Regions from separate parts of the Blautia sp. LMAG:89 genome, predicted to be linked through region 1. Evidence: riboswitches for the same ligand, from Rfam matches in the RefSeq annotation. Region 1 holds a riboswitch; the other holds the start of a gene.

Region 1 (8,190 bases):
AAGATCGCAGCTCATGCAGCAGACATTGCCAAAGGTGTCCGCGGTGCCCGTGAGATCGATGACAAGATGGCAGATGCCAGAAGAAAGCTTGACTGGGAGGCACAGTGGGAATGCGCCATGGATCCGGAAACAGCAAAACGTATCTGGAACGAGCGCAAACCGGAGCATGATGATACCTGCTCCATGTGCGGTAAATTCTGCGCAGTACGAAGCATGAACAAGGCACTTGCAGGAGAGCATATCGATATTCTGTAAGAATACAGAATGCATATGAGCATGCAGCATCACAGTAGAACGTGGTGTTGGCAGTATCCAGCCAGAAAACTGGTTGATCGAATGCGGATATGGAAAGAACAGTAATGCTGAAATTGTGGAAAGTCTGATGTTCCGATAATAAAACATAAACCGCTGTGATCTAAAATGAAGATCACAGCGGTTTTTTGCAGAGTTGGAGACATTATTGCAGCTTGCGAAAAGACAGGGCCGCGTTATAATAAAAACAGAACTTACATATAAACGGTTTACATAAAAAGGAAGGAAAGGTACGAAATGAAATTTCCGAAAAAATTGATGGCATTTGGCCTGTCGTTATGTATGGCTGTTGTTCCATGTGGACCGGTGGCGGCCGAAGATTTTACAGACGCACAGACGGATATGACAGACGCCATTGATACTTTTACAGATGACGGGAATTCTGAGAAATCAGAAAATACCGTAAACACAGATCAGATCACGGAAGAAGATAATGCCGTGAGCACAGATCAGATTACAGAAGAAGAGTTTCCGGGATCAGATATCGGAACGGAAACGGATGAAGCTGAAAGCTCAGAGAGTGAGGAAATACAACAGGATTCTGATGAAGGATTAATTCTGGAAGAACCTTCGGCGGTCATCAGAAAAGCAGAAGGAACAGAGGATACAGAGGAGGCCGCGGCACCGGAAGAAATTTTTGGTGACGGAGAAAACCAGGAGCAGCAGGAAGATATATTCACAGATGATATTCCGGCAGCAGGCACTTCCGAAAAAGAAACAGATGTAGAGAGCACAGAAATATATCTGTATGCGATGAATGATACCTACAGCAGTGTGATCTCCATGCCGGATACCATGCAGACATCTTATCAGATCCAGACATCCGGCAAAAATCCGGTATATACGGTTGTTTCCGGTTATACCGCGAAAGTCAGCAAAACTGGTCTTGTTACTCCTAAAATGCAGTATGTAACCTATGTAGACAAAAACGGAAATGACGTAAAGAGCCAGTGGGAATACATGTTTGGAGAGACCCTGATCTCTGTACAGGATGGAAACAGTACCGTTTATTATAAATTCATACTCAAAGATTATGCGGAGTATTACGCAGAACAAAAAATGGATACATTTCTCAAAGAAAATATTACTGCGGAAATGTCCGATTATAAAAAGGTTGAGACGATCGCCAGATGGCTTGCCAACAACTTCAATTACAGTCAGTATCATTCCGGCTATACAGGCCTGATGCTGGATGGCGGCGGAGACTGCTGGGCCAATACCAGCGCAGTGAACTATATGTGCGAAAAACTGGGACTGACCGTGTATGCAAGGTATGCGGCAAATGATCCGGGGGCAGGAAGCGGTCACAGGAATTCCGTAGTCATTATTGACGGCGAAAGATATCTGGTTGACTGCGGATATACGGGAAATGCCCCCAGACATTATGAACTGTCCAAAATGGACTATGACTATTCTTATAAGATCCTGAATGATGGAACACTCAGGCTGTATCAGTATGAAGGGACAGATACAAATATCGTAGTTCCAGATACCATTGACGGAAGAAAAGTAACGGTTCTTGGAAACAGTACCTTCCAGTATTGCACCCAGGCTTCTGATATAGAGTCTGTTACTTTGCCGGATTCGCTTACAACCATCGAAAAGAATGCTTTTTACAACTGTGAGAAATTGAAATCTGTTACGATTCCCCCAAATGTGTCATCTATAGGGCTGGCTGCTTTTGTGGAGGGCTTGTCTGAGTCCAGTCTGACAGAAATTAAAGTAGATCCGGAAAATCCGTATTTTTCTGAAAAAGACGGAGTGGTATTCAGCAAGGATGGCACAAAACTGATCGTGTTTCCGTCCGGACGTTCCGGAGATTACCAGATCCCGGATGGAACTGTAAGCGTGGGAGACTATGCTTTTTATTACTGTGTAAATGTTTCTTCCATAACAGTCCCGGGAAGTGTCAGAAGCCTTGGAGAAGGTGCATTCGGAAACTGTTCGTCGCTTACGAAAGCTGTCCTGAACGAAGGCTTGGAAGAAATCGGTGAATATGCATTCCAGAGCAGTTCAGGGATCCGTGATATTATAATTCCCGCATCTGTAAAATCAGTTGGGAAAAATGGACTTCGTCTGTCTTCCGAGTGCAGGATAAGAGTACTGAGCACAGATACTGTCTGGGCGGATGATGCGTTCAGGGATTCAGCACTGATCGCGGGAAAAAAGGATTCCACACTTCAGAAATACGCAGAGGACCATGGCTGCACGTTTGTGGAGCTGTCAGCAGACAACCGGATACCGCTTCAGAATGAATGGTTTGAACAGATCACTTCAGACTATGAATATAATGGAAAAAGCCATGAACCTGAAATAGAATCCAGTGAATCCGCACCGGAACTTGAGCAGGGCTCCGATTATGAAGTAACTTATGAAAATAACATCAATGCAGGAACTGCGACTGTAAAGATCACGGGAAAAGATATTTTCTGCGGTACAGTAGAGCGGAGTTTCAAGATTACGCCAGATGAAAATGGAATGTATGTGTGCTATTTTGCGGAAAATAATGAAACCTACCTGGAAACCACCTTTAAAGGAAAAAAAGTGGAACCGGAAGTGGTAATTGACGGACTGGTACAGGGAAAAGATTATACGGTAACCTATGTTAATAATGAAAAGCCTGGTGAAGCTCGTGCAGAGCTCACGGGAATCGGCAATTATAAAGGATCGGAAACATTATATTTTACTATTTACGGAAAACTGCCGGCTGCGGATCCAATAGCTGATCAGACATATACAGGAAAAGAACTCACACCTGCCATCGTAATCCCCGGATTGAAAGCCGGCGAAGATTATTATATGTACTACGAGGATAATCTGTATCCGGGTGTGGCAACGGTAACCATTTATGGTACCGGTTATTATAAAGGTACCGCAACCATTCATTTCAAGATCATAAAAAAGACAGAAAAGTTTGTCAGCAATGTTAAGCTAAACAGAACCTCTTACACTTATACGGGAAAAACCATCCGGCCATCAGTAACCGTAACTGTAAATGGAAAGAAGATCGGTGCGAGTGCTTATAAGCTGTATTACAAAAATAATAAAAATTCTGGAATTGGAACTGTGCAGGTCAGAGGGACCGGAAAATACAGTCGTATCAACAAAACGCTTACCTTTAAGATCCTGCCTCCAAAAACTCTGCTGACAGGACTGAAAAAAGCAAACAGATCCTTTACCGCAAGCTGGAAAAAAAATATACAGGCAACCGGCTATCAGATCCAGTATGCAGCAGACAGCAGATTTACAAAAGAAAGAAAAACGGTCACAGTTGGAAAACAGTCTGCGACCAGATATAAGATATCAGGACTGAAAAACAAAAAGATCTATTATGTCCGCATCCGGTCATATAAAAGAGTCGGAAAAAAGGTTCTTTACAGTAGCTGGAGTACGGTAAAGAAAATCCGGGTTTGATCATAAAAGAGTGGATCTTAGATTTATATAAATGGAGCAGAATGCTTCTGTGACAGAATTAAGGCTTGTAATTATAAAAAGAGCGCGTTATAATGAACTCATAAAAAAGAAAATTTCTTCGGGGCAGGGTGTGATTCCCTACCGGCGGTATAGTCCGCGACCCGCTTTGGCGGCTGATCTGGTGAAATTCCGGAACCGACAGTAAAGTCTGGATGAGAGAAGAACGCGCAGTATTTAAAGAACGTGCTCAGTGCCCCGGGAAGAAGCTCCCGGGGCTTTTTATGTGAAGAAATTTTTTCGCATAAAGATTTCTTGTGGAAATTTTCTTTGAATATTTCTGAAGAAGGAGAGAGAGTTATGAGTGAACAGATATTACAGAGAGGAAATGCTGTGGAAAGAAGCAGAACAAGAACCATCGCGCAGGTAGCCATGCTTGGTGCTGTGGCAGGAGTATTGATGAATCTTGAGTTTCCGATCCCGTTTCTTGCACCGTCTTTTTATCAGCTTGATTTTTCCGAGGTACCGGTTATGGTAGGAACCTTCGCTATGGGACCTGTGGCAGGTATCCTGATCGAGCTTGTGAAGATTCTCGTACATCTTGTGACTAAGGGAACCATGACTGCCGGTGTTGGTGATGTTGCCAACTTCCTGTTTGGATGTGCCTATGTGGTACCGGCCGGTCTGATCTATCGTTTCCGCCATAAAAAGAGCAGAGTACATGCAGTTGCAGGTATGGCAGCAGGAACAGTCCTGACAGCGATCCTTGCATGCTTTGTCAATGCTTTTGTACTGCTTCCGGCTTACGGTAAGGCGTTTGGAATGCCAATCGAGACCTTTATCCAGATGGGAAGCGCAGTACACAGCTCTGTAAACGGACTGCTTACCTTTGCACTGCTGATCATTGCTCCGTTTAATATCTTTAAATATGCACTGACATCTCTGATCGTATTTGTAATTTATAAGAAGATCCGTGTTGTACTGAAGGGTGACTGATCATAAGCAGCTGATGTAGGATGAAGAAAAGATCAGAAATTAGTGGTTTCAGATAAATATCTGAGAATGTGAGAAATGCCATGTAATATATTGCCGATGGGCAGTAAATTACATGGCATTTTTTATGTCAGGCGTTTTGTTCTGCAGCTTTCATGACTCCAAGCTCACGTCTGGCAAAAACAACGGCCAGCACAAATGCAGAGGTATCTGCAATTGGTCCTGCGTACATGACGCCATCGATTCCGAAGAAGACCGGGAATATGACGATCAGAGGCAGCAGGAAGAGCACCTGCCTTGTGAGGGACATGATCACACCAAGCCTGGCTTTTCCAATGGAGGTAAAAAAGCCGGCGGACATAGGCTGGATTCCGTTGGCAAAGGTCATCAGCATGAAGATGCGGAGATATTTTTCTGCAAAATGAAAGTACAGGTCGCTGCCGTTTCCGAAGATGCCTACGATCTGATGTGGGAAGAACTGGAAGCAGATAAAAAATATGGTTGCGATCACAGTACATAAGGTTACGGAATAGCGGTATGTCTGGCGCACGCGGCTGTATTTTTCGGCACCGTAATTAAAGCCCCAGATGGGCTGGGAGCCCTGGGAGATTCCGATGCATATGGCCATAAATACCTGGTTGACTTTGGAAATGATTCCTGCACAGGCGATCGGAATATCACTCCCGTAGGCTGAGAGTGCTCCGTAATGGCGAAGTGTATTGTTCATGACGATCTGCACTGCAGCAATGGCAACCTGATTGATACAGGATGCCATTCCCAGAGAAAAAATGGCAGACAGATTGCGTGCCTTAGGAATCAGCATGGAGCGGTCCAGGTACATTTTCCGAAGTCTGGAAAAATAAAAAATGATCAGAAGTCCGGATACGATCTGACCGATCACGGTTGCCCAGGCTGCACCTTTGATGCCCCAGCCGAATCCAAAGATGAAAAGTGGGTCCAGGATGGTGTTGATGACAGCACCAGCCAGGATACAGGTCATGGAATAGGTGGGACTCCTGTCTGCACGGACCAGGTGATTGCCGCCTGTGCTTAAAACGTAAAAGGGAAGTCCAATGGCGGTGATTCCCATGTAATCAATGGCATAGGGCATGACGTCCGGTGTTCCGCCGAAAAAATGAAGCAGTGGCTTCAGGAACAGAAGGACGATGACAGAGAGTATCGTACCGGAGATTATCAGCGAGGAAAGTCCGGTTCCTGCGATGGAGCTGGCTTTTTTTTCGTTTCCTGCGCCCATTTCCAGGTTGTAATTGGAGGCACTGCCGATTCCCAGGAGCAGTGCAGCAGCAGTAGAGATAATGGTTACGGGAAATGCGATGTTTGTGGCGGCGTTTCCAAGCATTCCTACGCCCTGTCCGATAAAGATCTGGTCAACGATATTGTACAGAGCGCTGACTAGCATGCTGATGATGGCGGGAATGGCGAATTTGGTGATCAGGCTGCCTACAGGGGCGGTTCCCAGAGGGTTTTCGGCCTGGGCAGCATTGGTCTGGTTTTTCAATGTTTTTTCCTTCTTTCTTGTCTACAGTAGCTGTTTGGTAATGTGATAAGTGGATTTTTAATTTTATAGCAGGGTATTTATTATAGCACTATTGTGAAGGGAGTGTAAGTATAAAAAATTGACCTTTGGTTTTGGATGGGATAAAATGTTTTTAGAAAAAATTTTCGGGAAGGAGTTTTTCAGATGGGTAAGATCAACAGTGTGAAAAAACTTACAGATAATAAGTTCGTGAATCTTTATGGGGTGGATGCGACCAGTGTACATGATACGCCGGTTTCTTATTTTGTGGCCTCCAGGGCAAAGAGTGTGGAGGATTTAAAGCTTTCTACGGGGGAGAATCATCCGGATGGGGTGATCATTTACAGTGTTTATGGAGAGAAACGGGATAAGGTTGTGCTGATCCGTCAGTATCGATATACGATCGGCGGGTATATTTATGAGTTTCCGGCGGGGCTTGTGGAGCCTGGGGAGGATTTTCATGAGGGTGCTGTGCGGGAGATGTTTGAGGAGACCGGGTTGAAGCTGGAGCCGATCAAGGTTGCGGAGGCTTTTGAGAAGCCTTATTTTACGACGATTGGGATGACGGATGAATCCTGTGCTACGGTTTATGGGTATGCCAGTGGTGAGGTTAGTAAGGCTGCTCAGGAGGATAGTGAGGAGATCGAGGTTGTGATCGCGGACCGGGATGAGGTCAGGAGGATCCTGAAGGAGGAGAGGGTTGCGATCATGTGTGCTTATATGCTGATGCATTTTCTTGAGGATGAGGAGGTGTTTGGATTTCTTGGGGAGATTTAAACGGAGGTAGTTATATGGTGGAAGGGGACGCCAGTGAGACGTGTTAAATCTCGTGGGGAGTGTTGATTGTGTGTGGTATGACGGGAGTTGGATGAGCCGTCAGCGCTGCGCTGGACGGCTGGGAGGAAAGGCTGAGATTCCTTGTGGCATGACGGGAGTTGGATGAGCCATCGGCGCTGCGCTGGATGGCTGGGAGGAAAGGCTGAGATTCCCTGTGGCTTGAAGAGGGGAATGGGTCATCGGCGCTGCGCTGGATGGATGAGAAAAACGGGGAATCTGCGGTTGCGGATTCCCCGTTTTGATCAGAGTTCTGTGAGTTTTCCCAGGTCTTTGTTGTATTTGCAGTATTTGCCGTTTTCGGAGATAAATGGCTGGTAGGTGTCGGTACGGTTGTCTTTGACGTAGACGATTCCGGTGGCGATCATTTCTACCAGGGAGAAGCGTTTGCTTAAGCTGGAGATCCAGCGGTAGGTTTTTTCGTTGCCGGAGTCTGCCATGAGGAGGTTGTAGCCGCCTGGGCAGGCTTCCAGGGTGAAGTAGATTTTCTGGGACCGGATGGAGGTGTTGAAGACCTGGCCGGTGATGTAGGTGGAGAAGTTGGTTTCTACAAATTGGCGGAAGGTGTAGAGATCGTAGATCACGCCGGTGGTCTCATCTTTGATCTTGTCGCCGCGTTCGATGCGGGCTTTCAGGAGCTTGAGGACTTCGATGGTCCAATTGATGAAGGAGATGCTGCTGTAGGTCATGCTTTCCTGAAGTTGATCGACCAGCTGTTTTGACAGGATGTTGGATTTTGATGCTTCATTAAAAAGTTCTTCGTTCATAAGGTTCCCTCCAGTGTTGGATTTTTATATGGTTTTCGCTCTTTTTTTGTATCTTTTATTATAAGTCTGAATTGTATATAAAGCAATAAAAAATGCGTAAAATACAAAGATAATTATTGAAAAATGATATATAATTAACGAGTACGTTTGGATAATATCAGTGTTTTCGGCAGCTTGTTTAAAAATGGATTGTAAACATCTAGTTAATTTGAATAAGTATAAGGAAGAGTTTTACCAAATATCGCCATTTTATTGATAAAATTTTGTTGTATATCTCCCTTGACATAAAGCCTTCCTCCGGGTGTATCATAGTGCTGTGTTAAAGGAGGTAGACTA
Region 2 (8,190 bases), on a different contig from region 1:
ACCTTGGCGGAATCAAAGAGATGAAGAGAATCCCGGATGCTATCTTTATCGTAGATCCTAAGAAAGAGAGAATCTGCGTACAGGAGGCTCATACACTTGGAATCCCGCTTATCGGTATCTGCGATACTAACTGTGATCCGGAAGAGCTTGACTATGTGATCCCGGGAAATGACGATGCTATCCGTGCAGTAAAACTCATCGTTTCCAAGATGGCTGACGCTGTTATCGAGGCTAAGCAGGGAACTGCTGAGGCAGATGGCGAGATCGAGGCTGAGTCTGAGGAGTTTGCAGCTACAGAGGAATAATTCGTATAAACAGAATATTTCAGGAGGAAACGAACAATGGCTATTACAGCAGCACAGGTAAAAGAGTTAAGAGAGATGACCGGCGCCGGAATGATGGATTGTAAGAAAGCTCTTACATCTACAGATGGTGATATGGATAAAGCAGTTGAGTTCCTGCGTGAGAAGGGTCTTGCTACAGCACAGAAGAAAGCAAGCCGTATCGCAGCAGAGGGTCTTTGCAAAACTCTGGTAACAGAGGATGGAAAGAAAGCAGTCGTTGTTGAGGTTAATGCTGAGACAGACTTCGTTGCAAAGAACGAGAAGTTCCAGGGCTATGTTGCAGATGTTGCAGCACAGGCACTTAACACAACAGCAGCTGATATCGATGCTTTCCTTGCTGAGGCATGGGCACTTGATACAACCAAGACTGTAAAAGAGGCTCTTGCAGCTCAGATCGCAGTAATCGGCGAGAACATGAACATCCGTAGATTTGCTCAGGTTGAGGAGCAGAACGGATTCATCGCTTCCTACACTCATATGGGTGGAAAGATCGGCGTTCTTGTAGACGTTGAGACAGATGTTGTTAACGATGCTGTTAAAGAGATGGCTAAGAACGTAGCTATGCAGATCGCAGCTCTGAAACCGCAGTACACAAGCGACAAGGAAGTAAGCGCTGACTATATCGAGCATGAGAAAGAGATCCTTATGGCTCAGATCCAGAACGATCCGAAGGAGTCCCAGAAACCGGCTAAGGTTATCGAGGGAATGATCACAGGACGTATCAAGAAAGAGCTTAAAGAGATCTGCCTTCTTGCCCAGACATACGTAAAAGCAGAGGACGGAAAACAGTCCGTTGCTAAATACGTAGAGCAGGTAGCAAAAGAGAACGGCGCTAAGATCCAGATCAAAGGCTTCGTTCGCTACGAGACAGGCGATGGTCTTGAGAAAAAAGAAGAGAACTTCGCTGAGGAAGTTGCAAAGCAGATGGGTAAATAATCCATTAACTTAAGTTTTCATTATATTATTTTAATAAGTCTGAATTTAAGTATTTAAAAACCTTGAAAGCCGATGGTGTAGATTGATAACAGTCAAAGCCATCGGTTTTCTTTATCCAAATATCTTGGACACTCTGTCAAATATATTCTCTGGTTCTTCCTGCCACATCAAAATAAGTATGCTCATGCATTGACAGAGATAATCGATACTTTCAAAACGCCTAAATGTCACGGCCTGCGCCTGTTTCCGCTTATAATTCCTCACTATTTGTGCCGCCAGCCAAAGGCGGCGGAATGGAGATTTTTATGAAATATACCCAGGATAATGGAAAAATTAAATTATGTGAAACTGATAATATGGATCATCTCGTGCGGTTAACACAAGCGTTGAATGAAAATAATATTCTTTACGAAACGAGATTGAAAAAAGGAACATTTATCAATAATCTTTTTTTCCTGATTTTTTATCATACTTTTGCATCGGGAATTGATCATAAGAATGAAACAACATGTATTTATGTACTAGAAAAAGATTTTGCTGCTGCCCAAAAAGCAATAGTAAACTGCAGATAAAAAAATTCATCTTCCAAGGCACAGGCTCTGTGTGCTGGCTATCGGTCATTGCTTGCGTGTCTGTTTGTCAACCAAAGCCTGAGAATAGCAATACGACGATTGCCTGCCAGTAACTAATATTCCGCATGGAATGAGTGAAATAATAATTCTGCTTTACAAATAACAGATAAAGTATTAAAATAAACAAAAAGATATCTTCAGGGCAGGGTGTGATTCCCTACCGGCGGTAGAGCCCGCGAGCCGAAAGGCATGATCCGGTGAGATTCCGGGGCCGACAGTACAGTCTGGATGGAAGAAGATGATAGTACAGTTGATTTTTGTATGAATGAATGTAGTATCAGAGCTCTGAGATGGTGATCCATTTCAGAGCTTTTTATATAGGAAATCAGACATTCATTTATCGATCAGATGTAACAGATCAATTCCACCCTGCAGATATTTCTGCAGGTTTTTTTGTATCTGGTACATCATTTTCGAAATAAATATACCACTCACTTGTCTGTGAATCCGATTGCACAGATCTAAAAGCCTCGGCGTACCAGAGCGTGTTTGAAAAATCATTCCTGCAATCTGCACGCCCCACTTTGCGGTATATTTTGCCCGAATTCAGTTGCCGTAGCCCGCTACGGCGCCCTCATCCGGACAAAATCTCCCACAAATTGTGACGCACATCTTGCAGAAAGCCTTTTTCAAACACGCTCTAGACAAAGAACAGGAATAAGAAAGAAGGAATAGAAATGACGGATCAGGAATATATGCTTCGGGCGATTCAGCTGGCAAAAAAAGGAGAAGGCTGGACGAATCCCAATCCGATGGTAGGGGCAGTGATCGTAAAAGACGGAAAGATTATCGGGGAAGGCTATCATAAAAAGTATGGAGAACTTCATGCAGAACGTAATGCTATTGCTTCTCTTACAGAATCAGCAGAAGGTGCGGTGATTTATGTTACGCTTGAGCCTTGCTGTCATCATGGAAAAACACCTCCATGTACGGAAGCGATCATTGAACAGAAGATAAGAAAAGTGGTGATCGGTTCCCAGGATCCGAATCCGAAAGTGGCGGGAAAAGGTGTACAGATGTTAAGGGAAGCCGGTGTAACAGTAGTTGAAGATTTTATGAGAGAAGAATGTGATCAGCTGAATCCGGTGTTTTTTCATTATATTACTATGAAGACTCCTTATGTAGTGATGAAGTATGCCATGACACTGGATGGGAAGATCGCAACGAAGACAGGAGCATCAAAATGGATCACCGGAGAAGCGGCACGAAAAGAAGTACAGCATATGCGGCATCAGTACATGGGAATTATGGCAGGCATTGGAACTGTGCTTGCAGATGATCCGATGTTAAACGTCCGGGTAGAAGGATGGAAAAGTCCTGTCAGGATTGTGTGCGACAGTAAGCTCAGGATCCCGCCGGACAGTCAGATCGTAAAAAGTGCGGAAAAGTACCGGACGATCGTGGCTTATGCAGATCAGAAAAATACAGAAGAAAAAATAAAAATATTACATACCATGGGAGTTGAGACCATTTACTGTCCGGATGAAAAGAATCAGATAGACCTTAAGAAGCTGATGACAGATCTTGGAAGCAAAGGCATTGACAGTATTCTCCTGGAAGGAGGCGGTACGTTAAATGACAGTGCCCTGCGAGCCGGAATTGTAAAGGAAGTACAGGCTTTTGTGGCACCAAAGCTGTTTGGCGGTGTGGCCGGGAAGACACCGGTAGAAGGTATCGGAGTTGAATTCCCGTCTGAAGCAGTGGAACTGAAATATACAGATATCTGCCAGATTGGTGAGGACATCCGGATAAGATGTCAGGTGTGTGAGAAAAAACAGGAGGAATCATGTTTACAGGAATCGTAGAAGAGAAGGGAAAAGTCCGTTATATACAGCTGACAGGAGAATCAGGGATCCTGGCAGTGAAAGCCCGGAAGGTCCTGGAAGGAACAAGGATCGGTGACAGTATTGCGGTGAATGGTGTGTGTCTGACAGTTACGTCGATCCAGCCGGACGGATTTACTGCCGATGTGATGGCAGAGACGATCAGAAGAAGCAGTCTTGGCAGTTGTAAAGCTGGAAGCCAGGTAAACCTGGAACGGGCAATGGCTGCAGATGGCAGGTTCGGAGGACACATAGTAAGCGGCCATATTGATGGGACTGGCGTGATACGTTCCATGCTCCGGGAAGAAAATGCCATCTGGGTATCGATTGGGACATCACCGCAGATCTTGCATCTGATCGTGGAAAAAGGATCCATCTGTATTGATGGGATCAGCCTGACGGTTGCAAGGATTGATGAAGCTGGTTTTCAGGTGTCGGTCATTCCACATACAGGAGAAGAAACCACCCTTTTGGAAAAGGTGCCGGGGGATCTGGTTAATCTGGAAAATGATGTGATTGGAAAATATGTAGAAAAACTGCTTGGCATCAGAAAAAATGAAGAAGAGAAAAAAAAATCCGGAATTACGATGGAGTTTCTTGAAGAATTCGGGTTTTAGAACAGGAGGATATACACTATGTCACAAAATTATCAGTACAACACAATTGAAGAGGCACTTAGGGATCTTAAGGAAGGAAAAATAATTCTGGTCACAGATGATCCGGACAGAGAAAATGAGGGAGATCTGATATGTGCGGCAGAGTTTGCGACCCGGGAAAATATTAATTTCATGGCGACTTATGCAAAGGGTCTTATCTGTACACCGATGAATGCGGAAATTGCGGCGAGATTGAACTTTCCGCCGATGGTTGCTGAGAACACGGACAATCACAGTACAGCATTTACCGTGGCAGTGGATCACGCAGATACAACCACCGGTATCTCTGCGGCAGAGCGCTCCTATACCATTATGAAGTGCGTGGATGATCAGTCAAAACCGGAGGATTTCAGAAGACCGGGACATGTATTTCCACTTATTTCCAGAAAAGGCGGGGTTCTGGTACGGAATGGCCATACAGAGGCAACAACAGATCTTATGAGACTTGCCGGACTGAAGGAATGCGGCGTGTGCTGTGAAGTTATGAAAGAAGATGGAACTATGATGCGTACATCACAGCTATGGGAAATGGCAAAAGAGCATAACCTTACATTTATTACGATCCGTGATCTGCAGGATTATATAAGAATACATGAAAAGCATGTAAAGGAGGAAGCAGCTGCAAACCTCCCAACGCAGTATGGTGATTTTAAAATGTATGGTTATATCAATGACATTACAGGAGAGCATCATCTGGCACTGGTAAAAGGTGATCTAGGAGATGGTGAAGATGTGCTTTGCCGGGTACATTCGGAGTGCCTGACAGGAGATGCATTCGGATCACTCAGATGTGACTGCGGCTTGCAGCTGCAGACAGCGATGCGCCAGGTAGAGGCGGAAGGCAGAGGGATCATTCTGTATATGAGACAGGAAGGCAGAGGAATCGGACTGATCAACAAGATCAAAGCTTATGCGCTTCAGGAGCAGGGATACGATACTGTGGAGGCTAATGTGAAGTTAGGATTTGCACCGGATCTCAGAGAGTACTGGGTCGGGGCACAGATACTGTCAGATCTTGGCGTGAAATCATTAAGATTACTGACAAATAATCCGGATAAAGTTTATGGACTTGGTGAATTCGGGCTGAAGATCAATGAGAGAGTACCTCTGGAGATTCCGGTACAAAAGTATGACAGAAAGTATATGAAGACGAAGCAGGAAAAGATGGGTCATATTTTTAAAGAAATAAATTTATAAAAAACAGCAAATATCAGGAGGAAGAAAAAATGAGACAGATCAATTTAGTAGAAGGAAAAGTAGTAGCACCGGAGGGAATGAAGGTTGGTATCGTGGCAGCGAGATTCAATGAGATCATTGTGAATAAATTATTGGGAGGGGCAGTCGACGGACTGGTAAGACATGGAGTAGAAGAAGAGAACATTACTGCAGCATGGGTACCGGGAGCATTTGAGATTCCGCTTACAGCACAGAAAATGGCACAGTCAGGAAAATATGATGCAGTTATCTGCGTGGGAGCTGTCATCCGTGGAGATACTTCACATTATGATCTGGTGTGCAATGAATCTGCCAAAGGGATCGCACAGGTTGAACTTGCAACAGGGATCCCTGTCTTATTCGGAGTGATCACGACTGAGAATATCGAGCAGGCTATTGCGCGTGCAGGAAGCAAAGCCGGGAATAAAGGCTATGACTGTGCGTTATCTGCGATCGAGATGGTCAATCTGATGAAGCAGCTCTAAAAGACAGGAAAATAAATGATGACAAAAACGATCATATTCGATTATGATGGAACGATCCATCATACCCTTGGAATCTATGAACCGGCATTTCGTGAAACCTATCAGTGGCTGACAGAACAGAAGGCTGCAGAAGAACGGGAGATAGGCTCGGCGGAAATTGCCGGCTGGCTGGGATTTAACAGTAAGGAGATGTGGAATACATTTTTGCCGGAGCTGGATCAGAGCTATAAAGAGCAGGCAAGCAGGATGGTAGGAGAACTGATGGTCAGACAGATCAGGAAGCATAAGGCAGTGTGGTATCCGGGAGCAGAGGAGATGCTTACAGCTTTGAAGAACCGGGGATATCATCTTGTGATCTTAAGTAACTGTAAAGCTTCATATCGTGAGGCGCACTGGAGGGAATTTGGGATGGAACGATGGTTCGATCATTTTTATGACTGTGAATCGTATGGATTCCGTCCAAAGACAGAAATTGTGCAGGAAATTATCCGGGAATATACTGGCCCTTATCTGGTGGTCGGAGACAGGAGGCAGGATCTGGAATGTGCCAGAGCCTGCAAAAGCCCATTTATAGGATGTCTGTATGGATATGGTGAGAAAGGGGAGCTGAACGGAGCAGATCATCTTGCAGAGCATATAGAGGAAATACCACAGTTGGTGATACGAGGATGAGTTCAGCTTTATCTGAAAACAGAAGCTGTACACTGACAGAAGGCATAGGACTGACGGGAACGGCATAAATATTATAAAAATCCGAAGGATCCTGAAATATGATTTCCCTCAGTCTATGTATGATCGTTAAAAATGAAGAAGCAGTTCTTGAGAGGATTTTAAAGCCGGTTTCTCAGGTGTTGGATGCGATTCTGATCGCAGATACCGGTTCTTCAGACAGAACAAAAGAGATCGCGGAGCAGTATACGTCGCAGGTGTTTGATTTTCCCTGGTGTGACGATTTTTCTGCTCCGCGTAATTTCCTTCTGGAAAAAGTCAGCACCGATTATTGGATGTGGCTGGATGCGGATGATGTCCTGGATGAAGAAAATCTGGAAAGACTGAAGAGTCTTAAAGAAACTCTGGATCCTGGAACAGATGTTGTAATGATGGAATATGCAGCAGGCTTTGACCAGAGTGGGAGAACAACATTTTCTTATTTTCGGGAGCGGATAATGAAAACATCCAGAAATTTCAGATGGAATGGGGCAGTTCATGAAACTGTGATTCCGGAGGGAAACATCATCTATTCAGATGTGGTGATCCGGCACCGGAAATGTGGAAAAGGTGATCCGGACCGTAATCTCCGCATTTATGAAAAAATGCAGGCAGGAGGAGAAACGTTGGAGCCCAGACATCAGCTTTATTATGGGAGAGAACTGTATTATCATCAGCGTTATCCGGAGGCAGAGGCTGTGTTGGTGGAGTTCCTGAAAAATCCGTCCGGATGGTTGGAAAATAAGATCGATGCCTGTTTTATACTTGGACAGTGCTACCAGAAAATGGGAGAAGAAAAATACGCACTGGAAGCTTTTCTGTACAGTCTGACTATGGATGTGCCGAGGGCGGAAATCTGCTGTGAGGTCGGAAAGATTTTTTTGGAAAGAGAGCTGCCCAGACAGGCTGCCTACTGGTACGGGCAGGCGCTTACTGTGCCGTCAGATAAGAAAAAAGGTGGATTTTTTATGGCTGAGTGTCATGGATTTGTGCCATATATGCAGCTTTGCGTTTGTTATGATAAGATGGGATGTCCGGAGCAGGCATTCTTTTTTCATAAGAAAGCGAAGGGACTGAAGCCGGAAGATCCGGGAGTATTGTATGATCAGAAATATTTCTGGGAAAAATATGGTCTGGCATAAAAGAAAAGATATCTTTATTATATTTTTCTGGCAGGGTACAAGCTTGCGGGGATCCTATGCACAGGTAAAAGCTGTTGTCATATACTGTAGGGAAAGTTATTTTCCTATGAGGTGATCGAAGAATGCTGTTCAGGCATCGAAAACGTAAGGAAATGGAAATGCAGCAGGACAGTCATGAGGATTTGTCCTGTATGTCCTGTTATGGAAATCATAGTTCCTGTGGATGTGACAGATGTGGAACAAGAGGCT

What was found. Region 1 has a riboswitch for FMN ahead of CCC70_RS06950 (ECF transporter S component). Riboswitches for the same ligand answer to the same signal wherever they lie in the genome.
Region 2: it holds a riboswitch for FMN, as region 1 does, so the genes downstream of both, CCC70_RS16615 (DUF6783 domain-containing protein) here and CCC70_RS06950 (ECF transporter S component) in region 1, are expected to answer to the same signal.

Annotation. Positions count from the first base shown of each region.
Region 1 covers NZ_NANC01000004.1:636,269-644,458, reverse strand. Annotated here, with positions in the region: gene thiC (phosphomethylpyrimidine synthase ThiC) at 1-255, shown strand, start outside; gene CCC70_RS06955 (fibronectin type III domain-containing protein) at 550-3,726, shown strand; FMN riboswitch at 3,837-3,954, shown strand; gene CCC70_RS06950 (ECF transporter S component) at 4,084-4,719, shown strand; gene CCC70_RS06945 (MATE family efflux transporter) at 4,847-6,235, opposite strand; gene CCC70_RS06940 (NUDIX hydrolase) at 6,419-7,030, shown strand; gene CCC70_RS06935 (hypothetical protein) at 7,333-7,854, opposite strand.
Region 2 covers NZ_NANC01000012.1:504,970-513,159, reverse strand. Annotated here, with positions in the region: gene rpsB (30S ribosomal protein S2) at 1-305, shown strand, start outside; gene tsf (translation elongation factor Ts) at 342-1,280, shown strand; gene CCC70_RS15615 (hypothetical protein) at 1,586-1,852, shown strand; FMN riboswitch at 2,042-2,156, shown strand; partial or broken gene CCC70_RS16620 (DUF6783 domain-containing protein) at 2,246-2,512, opposite strand; partial or broken gene CCC70_RS16615 (DUF6783 domain-containing protein) at 2,462-2,587, shown strand; gene ribD (bifunctional diaminohydroxyphosphoribosylaminopyrimidine deaminase/5-amino-6-(5-phosphoribosylamino)uracil reductase RibD) at 2,590-3,717, shown strand; gene ribE (riboflavin synthase) at 3,699-4,352, shown strand; gene CCC70_RS15600 (bifunctional 3,4-dihydroxy-2-butanone-4-phosphate synthase/GTP cyclohydrolase II) at 4,371-5,588, shown strand; gene ribH (6,7-dimethyl-8-ribityllumazine synthase) at 5,618-6,091, shown strand; gene CCC70_RS15590 (HAD family hydrolase) at 6,107-6,763, shown strand; gene CCC70_RS15585 (tetratricopeptide repeat-containing glycosyltransferase family 2 protein) at 6,862-7,941, shown strand; gene CCC70_RS15580 (collagen-like protein) at 8,064-8,190, shown strand, end outside.